One region of the uncultured Paenibacillus sp. genome, then DNA from elsewhere that is predicted to be linked to it. Evidence: predicted binding sites of a transcription regulator. Region 1 holds the regulator's gene; each other region holds the start of a gene.
What was found. The regulator Rex, encoded in region 1, represses fermentation and respiration genes when NADH is low (regulators of the CRP and FNR family bind a similar motif). The targets are predictions, from matches to a motif close to TTGTGAAATATTTCACAA.
Positions count from the first base shown of each region.

Region 2: a site for Rex is predicted at 1,926-1,943, ahead of RWM61_RS08455 (hemerythrin domain-containing protein). Genes of this name have one in related genera too.
Region 3: a site for Rex is predicted at 1,501-1,518, ahead of RWM61_RS08425 (formate/nitrite transporter family protein). Genes of this name have one in related genera too.

Region 1 covers NZ_CAUPYC010000034.1:34,243-37,518, forward strand. Annotated here, with positions in the region: gene dinG (ATP-dependent DNA helicase DinG) at 1-1,475, shown strand, start outside; gene RWM61_RS12280 (redox-sensing transcriptional repressor Rex) at 1,472-2,125, shown strand; gene RWM61_RS12285 (amidohydrolase) at 2,100-3,276, shown strand, end outside.
Region 2 covers NZ_CAUPYC010000018.1:38,882-42,157, reverse strand. Annotated here, with positions in the region: gene RWM61_RS08465 (AraC family transcriptional regulator) at 1-421, shown strand, start outside; gene RWM61_RS08460 (hemerythrin domain-containing protein) at 512-1,036, opposite strand; gene RWM61_RS08455 (hemerythrin domain-containing protein) at 1,210-1,752, opposite strand; gene RWM61_RS08450 (dihydroorotate dehydrogenase electron transfer subunit) at 2,057-2,758, shown strand; gene RWM61_RS08445 (dihydroorotate dehydrogenase) at 2,739-3,276, shown strand, end outside.
Region 3 covers NZ_CAUPYC010000018.1:33,762-37,037, forward strand. Annotated here, with positions in the region: gene hmpA (NO-inducible flavohemoprotein) at 1-898, shown strand, start outside; gene RWM61_RS08425 (formate/nitrite transporter family protein) at 1,614-2,453, shown strand; gene RWM61_RS08430 (Crp/Fnr family transcriptional regulator) at 2,648-3,276, shown strand, end outside.

The DNA of each region.
Region 1 (3,276 bases):
TCGTCGACGAGGCGCATCATTTGGAGGAAGTGGCCGGCAAGCATCTGGGGATGCAGCTGTCCTACTTCGGCCTTCCGCACCCGCTGCAGCGATTGTGCAAGGATGCGAGAACCGGCATGATTCATCAGCTCAAGCTGCTGCTGCTTGCCGAAGGGGACGAACGCGCGCAGGCATGGGCGGAGGCGATCGACGCGGCGGCGCCCGTGTTCGGCGAAGTTCGCGAGCATTGGGATCAGCTGTTCGATCTGTTCTTCGGGCTGACCGCCGCCGTCAAAGACGGAGCCGAACCCGGGCAGTCGGTCGTGCGGATGAAAAGCGACAAGCTGCCGGAAGGCTGGTCGTACGTGCGGACCGCGGAGGCGAACGTGTATGCGGGCCTAAACGAAATCGTAAAGGCGCTCGACAAGCTGTCCGCGGATGTGAAAGACCGGATAGACGACACCGCGATCCAGGGCCTGCTGACGGACATGAACGGAAGCGTCAAGGATCTGGCGCGAATCCGGGATGAGCTGCGGACTTTCGTCAGGCTCGATGACGGCGGTACGGTATACTGGATGGAGGCAAGCCCCGCTTACAAGGCCAAATCAGTGCATTTGTTCGCGGTGCCGGCCGACGTGAGCGGCCAATTGAAACAGTATTTCTTCGACGTCAAGCGCAGCGTCGTCATGACGTCGGCAACGTTGTCGGTGCAAAAATCGTTCCAGTATGCCTGCGAGCAGCTCGGCCTGGAAGAAGCGGGCAAAAGCGGCCGGCTCGCAACGGTGCAGCTGGAGTCGCCGTTCAATTACCGTGACCAGGCGCTCGTCGTCATTCCGCGCAACTTCCCGGGGCTGAAGGGGGCCTCGGGCGATCCGGAGTTCGTCGGCGCGCTTGTCCGCTCGCTGGCGGAAACGGCGCTCGAAACGAACGGCCGGATGCTTGTGCTGTTCACCTCATACCGCATGCTGAGGCAGGTATACGACCCGCTCAAGGAAGCGCTGGCCGCTGCCGGCATTCAGGTAATCGGCCAAGGCGTCGACAGCGGCAGCCGCAGCAAGCTGACCCGTCGGTTTCAGCAGCAGCAGTCGTCAGTTCTGCTCGGAACGAGCAGCTTCTGGGAAGGGGTGGACATTCCGGGCGACGCGCTCACCTGTCTGGCGATCGTCAGGCTTCCGTTTCAGCCTCCGAACCATCCGCTGCTTGAGGCGAAGGCGGAAATGCTGCAGCAGGAAAAGCAAAATCCGTTCATGAAGCTGTCCGTGCCGCAAGCGGTCATCCGCTTCAAGCAAGGCTTCGGACGATTGGTTAGAACCGCGCAGGACCGCGGTATCGTCCTTATTTACGATACCCGTGTTATTGAAACGTATTACGGCAAATACTTCTTGTATTCGCTGCCGGGTCCGAAGATCGAGCACATGCATCTGGACCAGATCGTGCCTCGGATCAGAGAATGGCTGGAGCCGGCGGTACAAATCGGCGAGGGGGCAGAGCGGTGAAACAGATCAAGATTTCAGAGGCGGTCGTAAGACGGCTGCCGATTTATTTGCATGTGCTGAACGAGCTGCTGCGCAGCGAGGTGCAGACGGTATCGTCGCAGGAACTCGGACAGAAGCTTGACTTGAACCCGGCGCAAATCCGCAAGGATCTCGCTTATTTCGGCGAATTCGGCCGCAAGGGAATCGGGTACGACGTTTCTTACCTGATCGAGAAAATCCGCCAGATTCTCAAGCTCGATCAACCGCTTAACGTCGGCTTGGTCGGAGCGGGCAATCTCGGGCATGCGCTGTGCAATTATAATACGTATATCAAGGACAACATGAAAATCGTCGCCGTATTCGACGCGCATCCGTCCAAGGTGGGCACCCGGATCAACTGCATGACCGTCCAGCCGATGGACGAGCTGAGGCGGACGGTCGACGAGCTGCAAATCCGCATCGGCATCATAACCGTTCCGGCCGCCGAGGCGCAGAACGTGGCGGATCGGCTGGTGCAGGCGGGCGTGGAAGGCATCTTGAACTTCGCGCCCGCGATCCTGAAGGTGCAGGGGGATGTGCGGATCCACCACGCGGATTTTACGACGGAGCTGTTGAGCTTGGCCTATTACCTGGAAAACGGAGCGGATGGCGATGAAGAAGTGGTGGATTGAGAACGGAACGTTCGTCACGATGGACGAGGCGAGCCGGGTCGTGCAGGGGCATCTGGTCGTCGAAGGCGACCGGATCGCGTATATCGGCGAAGCGCACCCGGGGAGTCTTGTCGACGGCGCCCATAAGGTGAACGGCGGCGGCCTGTTGTTCATGCCGGGTTTGATCAATACCCACGGGCATGCGGCCATGACGCTGCTGCGCGGCGTGGCGGACGACATGGTGCTGCAGGAATGGCTGGCGGCGAAAATTTGGCCGATGGAAGGCCGCTATACGGCCGAGGACGTACGTTGGGGCGCGTCGCTGGCGGCGCTCGAAATGCTGAAAAGCGGCACAACCGCCTTCGTCGACATGTACGACCATATGGATGAGGTGGCGCAGGTCGTCGAAGCGTCGGGCATGCGCGGCGTGCTGATGCGCGGTGTGATCGGGCTCTGTCCGGAGGATGTGCAGCGGGAAAAGCTGGCCGAGGCGGTGCGGTTCGCGCGCAATTGGCACGGCAAGGCAAACGGGCGAATAACGGCCGTCATGTCGCCTCACTCGCCTTATACTTGCCCGCCGGCCCTTATCGAGCAGTTCGTGCAGGCGGCCCACGACCTGGATCTGCCGCTGCATACTCACATGTCGGAAACGGCGGCCGAGGTGGAGCAAAATGTCCGCGAGTACGGTCTGCGGCCCGCCCTGCATCTCGACAAGCTCGGCTTCTTCTCCCGTCCGTCGCTGGTCGCGCATGCCGTCCACCTGACCGATGACGAGATCGTGCTTCTGGCCGAGCGGGGAGTCGGCGTCGCCCACAACCCGGCCAGCAACCTGAAGCTGGCGAGCGGCGTGGCGCGCGTGCCGGCGATGCTGGCGGCCGGCATTACGGTAGGGCTTGCCACGGACGGCGCGGCAAGCAACAACAATCTGGATATGTTCGATGAGATCCGCCTCGCGGCGCTCATCCATAAAGGCGTGTCCGGCGACCCGACCGCCGTGCCGGCGCTTGAGGCGCTTCGGATGGGCACCGTCTGCGGGGCCAAGGCGATCTGGCAGCAGGGTCGTGTCGGTATGCTGAAGGCCGGCATGAAGGCCGATTTCATCGCGCTTGATTTTGAGCAGCCGCATTTCTATCCCCACACCGATCCGGTATCCCATCTCGTATACGCCGGCA
Region 2 (3,276 bases), on a different contig from region 1:
GACCGGCCTGAAATACGCGGAGTTTCTGATCGAGGCGTCGCGCGACAGCTTCATGGCGGAGCTGGTGAAAAACAACAGGCGGAATACGAAATCGTTCGTAAAAGTGCATGCGCTGCTCGATTATATCCACCGGAACTACACGAAACCGATCACGAGCGCGGAGATCGAGCAGGAATTCGATTGCAATTACGACTACATCAATCGGGTGTTCAGCGAGGTGACGGGCCATACGATCATCCGCTACGTGAACCTGATCCGCATCAATCACGCGAAGGAATTGATCGAGGCCACCCACCTAAGCATGAACGAAATCGGCTATTTGACCGGGTTGAACGATCCTTTCTATTTCAGCAAGGTGTTCAAGAAGTACGTCGGCCTGTCGCCGACGCAGTATTACAAGAAAATCAGGGAGGGCGTGTGAGTGTCAGGCATATCCACACAGGTCGGGCACTTTAGTGCCGGATTCCGGCGTTATTCCGCTCACCCGCCGAACCGGCGGACGGACGGTCGTTCACAGCCCGGTCTCGCCCACAAGCTGCTCCACCGCCGGAAATATCGTTTGCTCCTCGATTCTGAAATGCTCCTTGAGCAGGACGCAGCCCTGCAGGAGACATCTGACCGCATCCGCCACGACGCCCGCGTTCGGACGGTCTCCGAACTCGTTCAAGCGCTCGAGAAACACCCGCAGATACACAGTGGCCATCTGGTGATCCTTCTCCATCACCCAAATCGAATCGCGCACCGCGGATTCATGCGAACGAGGCATATGCTCTTCAATCAACGGAATCAGGTTCTCCTCTTCCCACGCCGCATGCCGCTCGAGCGCATGCATGAAGGCGACCAGCGGCTGCTTGACGCCGCTTATTTCATTCGCCGCAGCCGATACGGCAGCCATTCTGTCCGCGCGGGCGGCGGCTGCTTCTATACGTTCGATCGTTTGCCTCAAATCCGAATGCTCATCCCTGAGCCGTCTCACCGCCTCAACCATATCGGAAGGCCGCCCGGTTTCACCCGGCCTGTCTATCGTTCTTTGCATCGATCTCAACCTCCTTCGGTGGATGAAATCAGCGTAACGCTTTTCATAAACCGGCGATATGAGATTCGTCACTCAAAGAAGGCCGGCAAAAGAAGCGCCCCCCGCCTTGCCTCGGAAGGCAAAGCGGAGGGCGCTGCCGTGATTGCGGGCGAACAAGAGCGAACCCGAACCCGCTAGGAATAGAAATAGTCAATATCGGTCAACATCTCGTCGGCGAGCGGGAAAATAAGCTCTTCCTCCAGCCGGAAGTGCTCCTGCAGGATGAGGCACGCCTGCACCATATTGGAAGCGGCTTGCCGGATCAGGTCGATGCGGGCCGCCGGCACGTTGTCCTCCGTCAGCTCCATGAAGGTCCCGATGAACAACAAGGCCAGCTCGTGATCTTTTTCCATCACCCAGAACGAAGGGGTTATCGACGGGACGGTGCGTTTATGAAAATAATCGCTGACCAGCGGGAACATCTCCCGCTCCTCCCATTCCGAATGCGCTTCAAGCTGCAGCGCGAACGCCACCGTCCGTTCGCGCAGTCCGCCAAGCAGCCGAAGGGCGGTATCCGCGTCCGTTTCCCTGCCCGCCTCCAAGGCGTCGGTATATAAAACCTTCACTTGTTCGTTCAGCCGGTCGTGTTCTTCCTTCAGCCGCCCTACCGCATACATGAAATCCGTCGGTCTCGCCGAATCCTGGGAAACCGTCGGCAACGACGTTTTGCCATTCATGGATACTCATCCTCCTCAGAGAGGTTTTGTTATAACCCGATTATATCCTTCTTTCCTTTGATAAGCTGTGAGCATGATCACGTTGAGCGATAACCGGCGTTCCCCATTTGAACCGCACTCCGTGCGGATTGGAAGGGTACATGCGCAAAAAGCACCCGGCCGTGCACCTTTTCATGTGAAAAGTGCAACAAGTAAACCGGCCTGCCTCTATGCGAAATGTCACTGGTTGAAAAATCCGGCTGTGATACGGTAGCGTGGAGGATCAGGTCAAGCGAGGAGCTTGCCTTTGAAAGGAGAATTCGATGTGGCACGCGTGATCGCGAATGAAAAGCTTGCGCCGGGCATTTACCGGCTGACCGCCGAGGGAGACTACCGCGCCGAATCGGGCCAATTCTATATGCTTCGCTGCTGGGAAGCCTTTCCCGTCTTGTCCCGGCCGATCAGCATCCACGACATCGGCCCGGGGACGATATCGTTCCTGTACCGGGTCGGCGGAACCGGCACCCGGCTGCTGTCGGAGCTGCGGCCCGGCGATCATCTTCGCCTTGAGGGCCCTTTCGGCCAAGGCTTCCCCAAGCCCGAAGGGCGCACCGCAATCGTCGGCGGCGGTATGGGTGTCGCCCCCCTCTTGCTTGCCGCCAGACGGATGCAAGGAGCCAAGGTGTTCCTCGGCTTTTCCGGTGAGCCGTTCGGGGTTTCCCGGTTCCGCGGCGCGCACCCGGATGTGACGGTCGTGTCCGGCGGAACGGTGGCCGACAGCGTCGAGCCGGCGGTATACGATACGATTTTCGCTTGCGGGCCGGTTCCCCTTATGGCGCAGCTGGCCCGGAAAGCGGAGGGAACGGGCGCACGTCTGTACGTATCCGTCGAAAAGCGCATGGCATGCGGTCTCGGCGCTTGCAACGGCTGTGCGGTCGCCGGAAACGGCGCATACCGCAAGGCATGCGTGGAAGGTCCCGTTTTCTCGGCCGGGGAGGTGGACTTCCATGATCTCCTTAGCCTGTGAGCTGGCGGGAGTGCCCTTGTCCAATCCGATTCTGACGGCGTCGGGCACGTTCGGCTTCGGCAAGCCGTATGCGCCCTTGTATCCGCTTGATAAACTGGGCGGCATCGTCACAAAAGGACTGACCCTCCACCCCCGGGCCGGCAACGCCGGTACGCGGATTTATGAGACGCCGTCCGGCCTCATGAACAGCATCGGGCTCGAAAATCCCGGCCTTCCGGCATTTCTGGATCGCGAGCTTGAAGTGATGACAAGCTACGGGCCGGCGGTCATCGTGAATTTGGGCGGCGGAACGGTCGGGGAATACAAGGAGGGCGCGGAGCTGCTCACGGACGTCTGCCGCGGACTGCGGGATGCCGGCAAGCGGGCCGCCGATTTGATCGAGCTGAACATTTCATGCCCCAACGTCAAGGAAGGCGGATTGCAGTTCGGGCTTGAAACCGGCCAAGCGCTTGAAGTCGTCCGCGCCGTCCGGAGGGCGACGGACCTTCCGCTGCTCGTCAAGCTGTCGCCGGGTGCCC
Region 3 (3,276 bases), on a different contig from region 1:
CTGGGCGGAAGCGTACGGGGTCATTGCGAAAGTATTCATCGACGTGGAGGCCGGCATGTACGAGCAATCCGAGCGCCAGGAGGGCGGCTGGGCGGATTTTCGGGCGTTCACGGTGGAGAGGAAAGTGAAGGAAAGCGCCGTCATCACCTCCTTTTATCTCGTTCCGAGGGATGGTCGAGCGATTGCGGCCTTTGAGCCGGGGCAATACATCAGCGTGAAGCTTAATATTCCGGGCGAGGCCTATACCCATATTCGCCAGTACAGCCTGTCGGACGCCCCGGGCAAGCCTTATTACCGGATCTCCGTGAAGCGGGAGGATGCGCTCGGAAACCTTCCGGCCGGGAAGGTGTCGATTTATTTGCACGAGCAGGTCGGGGAAGGCGACGAGCTGCTGATATCGGCGCCCGCCGGCGATTTCGTGCTGGACCGCAAGGATACGCGCCCTGTCGTCCTGCTTAGCGGCGGCGTCGGATTGACGCCTATGCTCAGCATGCTGAACATGCTTGCCGAAACGGAGCCGGATCGGCAGGTCACATTCGTTCATGCGGCTCAGAACGGGGATATGCATGCGTTCAAGGGACATGTGGAGGACTTGGCCCGCAAGCACGCGCAGGTGTCCGCCTACTGGTGCTACGATAAGCCGACAGCCCGCGATAAGGCGGCGAACGCTTTTCACAAAGAGGGATTTATCGATTTGGCTTCGCTGAAGTCGTGGGTTCCGGTAAAGGACGCGTGTTATTATTTCTGCGGACCTGTTCCTTTTATGAAGGCGATGCATCGTGCGTTGAAAGACTGGGGCATACCGGCCTCCGACATCCGCTATGAATTTTTCGGTCCGGCTGGCCGCCTTGAGGAGGATTCCGAACCGAAACAGGAGGAACTCGTTCAACGTTCTTAAGGACTGCACGGCTAACATTCAGTGGACGAATCGAAGGTGCAGAACTCAGGCGTCAGGAGGAGGTCCGGCACGTATCGTTCGGCGAATGGCCGAAAAGGGGCTGTCTCGAAGGTCTGAAAAGGCCTGGGAGACAGCCTTTTTGCATGGAGTTGTGCTTTCCGAGCCATTGTGCGCGGGCTGACCGCAGACAGTGGCGGGAAGGAAAGCGGGCACAGCGCGGAAAAACGCGCATGACAGGCGGAGGACGCTTAAATAGAGAAAAAAGTTCGCTAATAGTGAACAACGGGCACTATAAAATCGGGTTTTGCTAGCATGTCGGAGTATTGTAAAGTTTTTTCCCTATTAGGGAAAGAAACTCACTATATAGTGAAGATTCTTCACTAACCCGTTGCAAAGACGTCAGGAGACAAGGATTTAGCGAACAGAATGCGCTAATAACGCAATTTTTTCGCTAATGGTCGAACCCGGTGGTGTGGGGAACCGTACGGGCAGCAAGGACGAATGTATCCTGCAGGGAGCGGTACGGGTAGCAAGGGCGAATGTAGCGGAGCCGCTACCGGCCGGCCATTCCCCGCGAATGACCGGTTTTCTCGCCGCAGACTTTGTGAAAATAATCACCGCTAACCGGCGCGCGAAGAAGTACATTGAATATATACGACCGGGCCGGCGTTTCGCGCGAATGAAGGCCCCAATCCTTCCTTGAAGCAGGTGACCCATGGAAACAGAACAGTTGAAACTCGTCGAGGCGGTGGCTGTCAAGAAACATAAAATCTTCAGCAAGAGCAAGCCGCGATTTCTGCTTCGTTCCGTCATCGCGGGCATGTTTATCGGCTTCGGGGTGATCGCGGCTTACAAGACGGGCAACTTTTTTTACCTGGAGGATTCCCCGTTGGCTTACCCCGTCGCGGCCCTCACGTTCGGAGCGGCGATCATCCTGGTCGCATACGGCGGCGGAGATTTGTTTACCGGCAATACGTTCTATTTCACCTATGCCGCGTTGAAGAAAAAGATCAGATGGCCCGATGTTTTGCGCATCTGGACCGCCAGCTACTTCGGCAATCTCGTCGGCGCCGTCCTTTTCGCGCTCCTGGTGCTCGGGACCGGCCTGTTCGACGACGGCAGCGCCAACGGATTTCTCCTGAGCGCGGCGGAGAAGAAGATGAATGCGCCGGTGATGGAGCTTTTTTTTCGCGGGATTCTCTGTAACTGGCTCGTAAGCATGGCTTTCTACGTTCCGATGACGCAGAAGGGCGACGGGGCGAAAATGTTCACGATGCTGCTGTTCGTATTCGTCTTTTTCGTCTCGGGGTACGAACACAGCATCGCCAATATGGGCACATTCGCAGTTGCTTTGCTGATCGATCATCCGGATACGATCACGCTGGCAGGCGCCGTCCGCAACCTGATCCCCGTTACGCTCGGCAATATAGTCGGCGGCGGCCTGATGATGGCGGCGGTCTATTATTATCTGAATCGTCCGCTTCCGGGAGAAACGGAAATGAATGCGGAATCAAGTGATCTGGTTCACATTCACCGGAGCCAAGCGAATCTATAATGGATCGTACCACGGCGCGTTTCGCGCTTTTGAAAGGGAGGAATCGGACAATGGCACACCCCCATCATTACGAACCGGTTTATGAATCGCGGCATCATCCGCTGCACCTGAGGAAGAAGTGCTCGCCGCGCTTTGGGAGAAATCCAATGATTACGGCTACTGATCGGAAGTAAAGCAAGGGAAGGAGAAATCGTATGATCAGACGACGAAAAAGCCTGCTGGCTCAAGTGCCGCTTTTTAAATATTTGACGTCGCAGGAGCTGGAGGAGTTGAGCTGGTGCGCCGCGCTTCGGGACGTCGGCCGCAAGACGCTCATTTTCGCGGAGGGAGACGCGAAGGACGCCATTTTCTTCATCGTATCCGGATTGGTGAAAACCTATAGCGCCGGCGCATCGGGACATGAGAGCAATCTGGCCTTCCTGAAGAAGGGCGATGCGCTTCCGGGGGAAGGGCTGTTCTCGAGAAGCGTCTACGCCGTTTCCGCCTCGGCAATCGTCCAGACGCAGCTGCTTGTCCTGCCCTTCGGGCAGCTGATGAAGTTTCTGGCCGCCAACCCGAACGCGGCCGCTTCCATGATGCGGATGATGGATGAAGCGAATGCGGCGCTTCAGAAGCAGCTGCACGATCTGACCTGGGCCGGCTCCCGGAATCCCGGCCAGCTTTTCCTTTTGAAGCTGGCGGAGCATTACGATCATCCGCCCAAAGGCAAGCTGCGGATCGGCATTCCGATGACGGCTGATGATTTCGCCCACACGATCGGGTCGTCCAAGGAACTGGTGGACCGCCTGCTCCATCGGCTGCATGCGGAAGGCATTGCGGACAT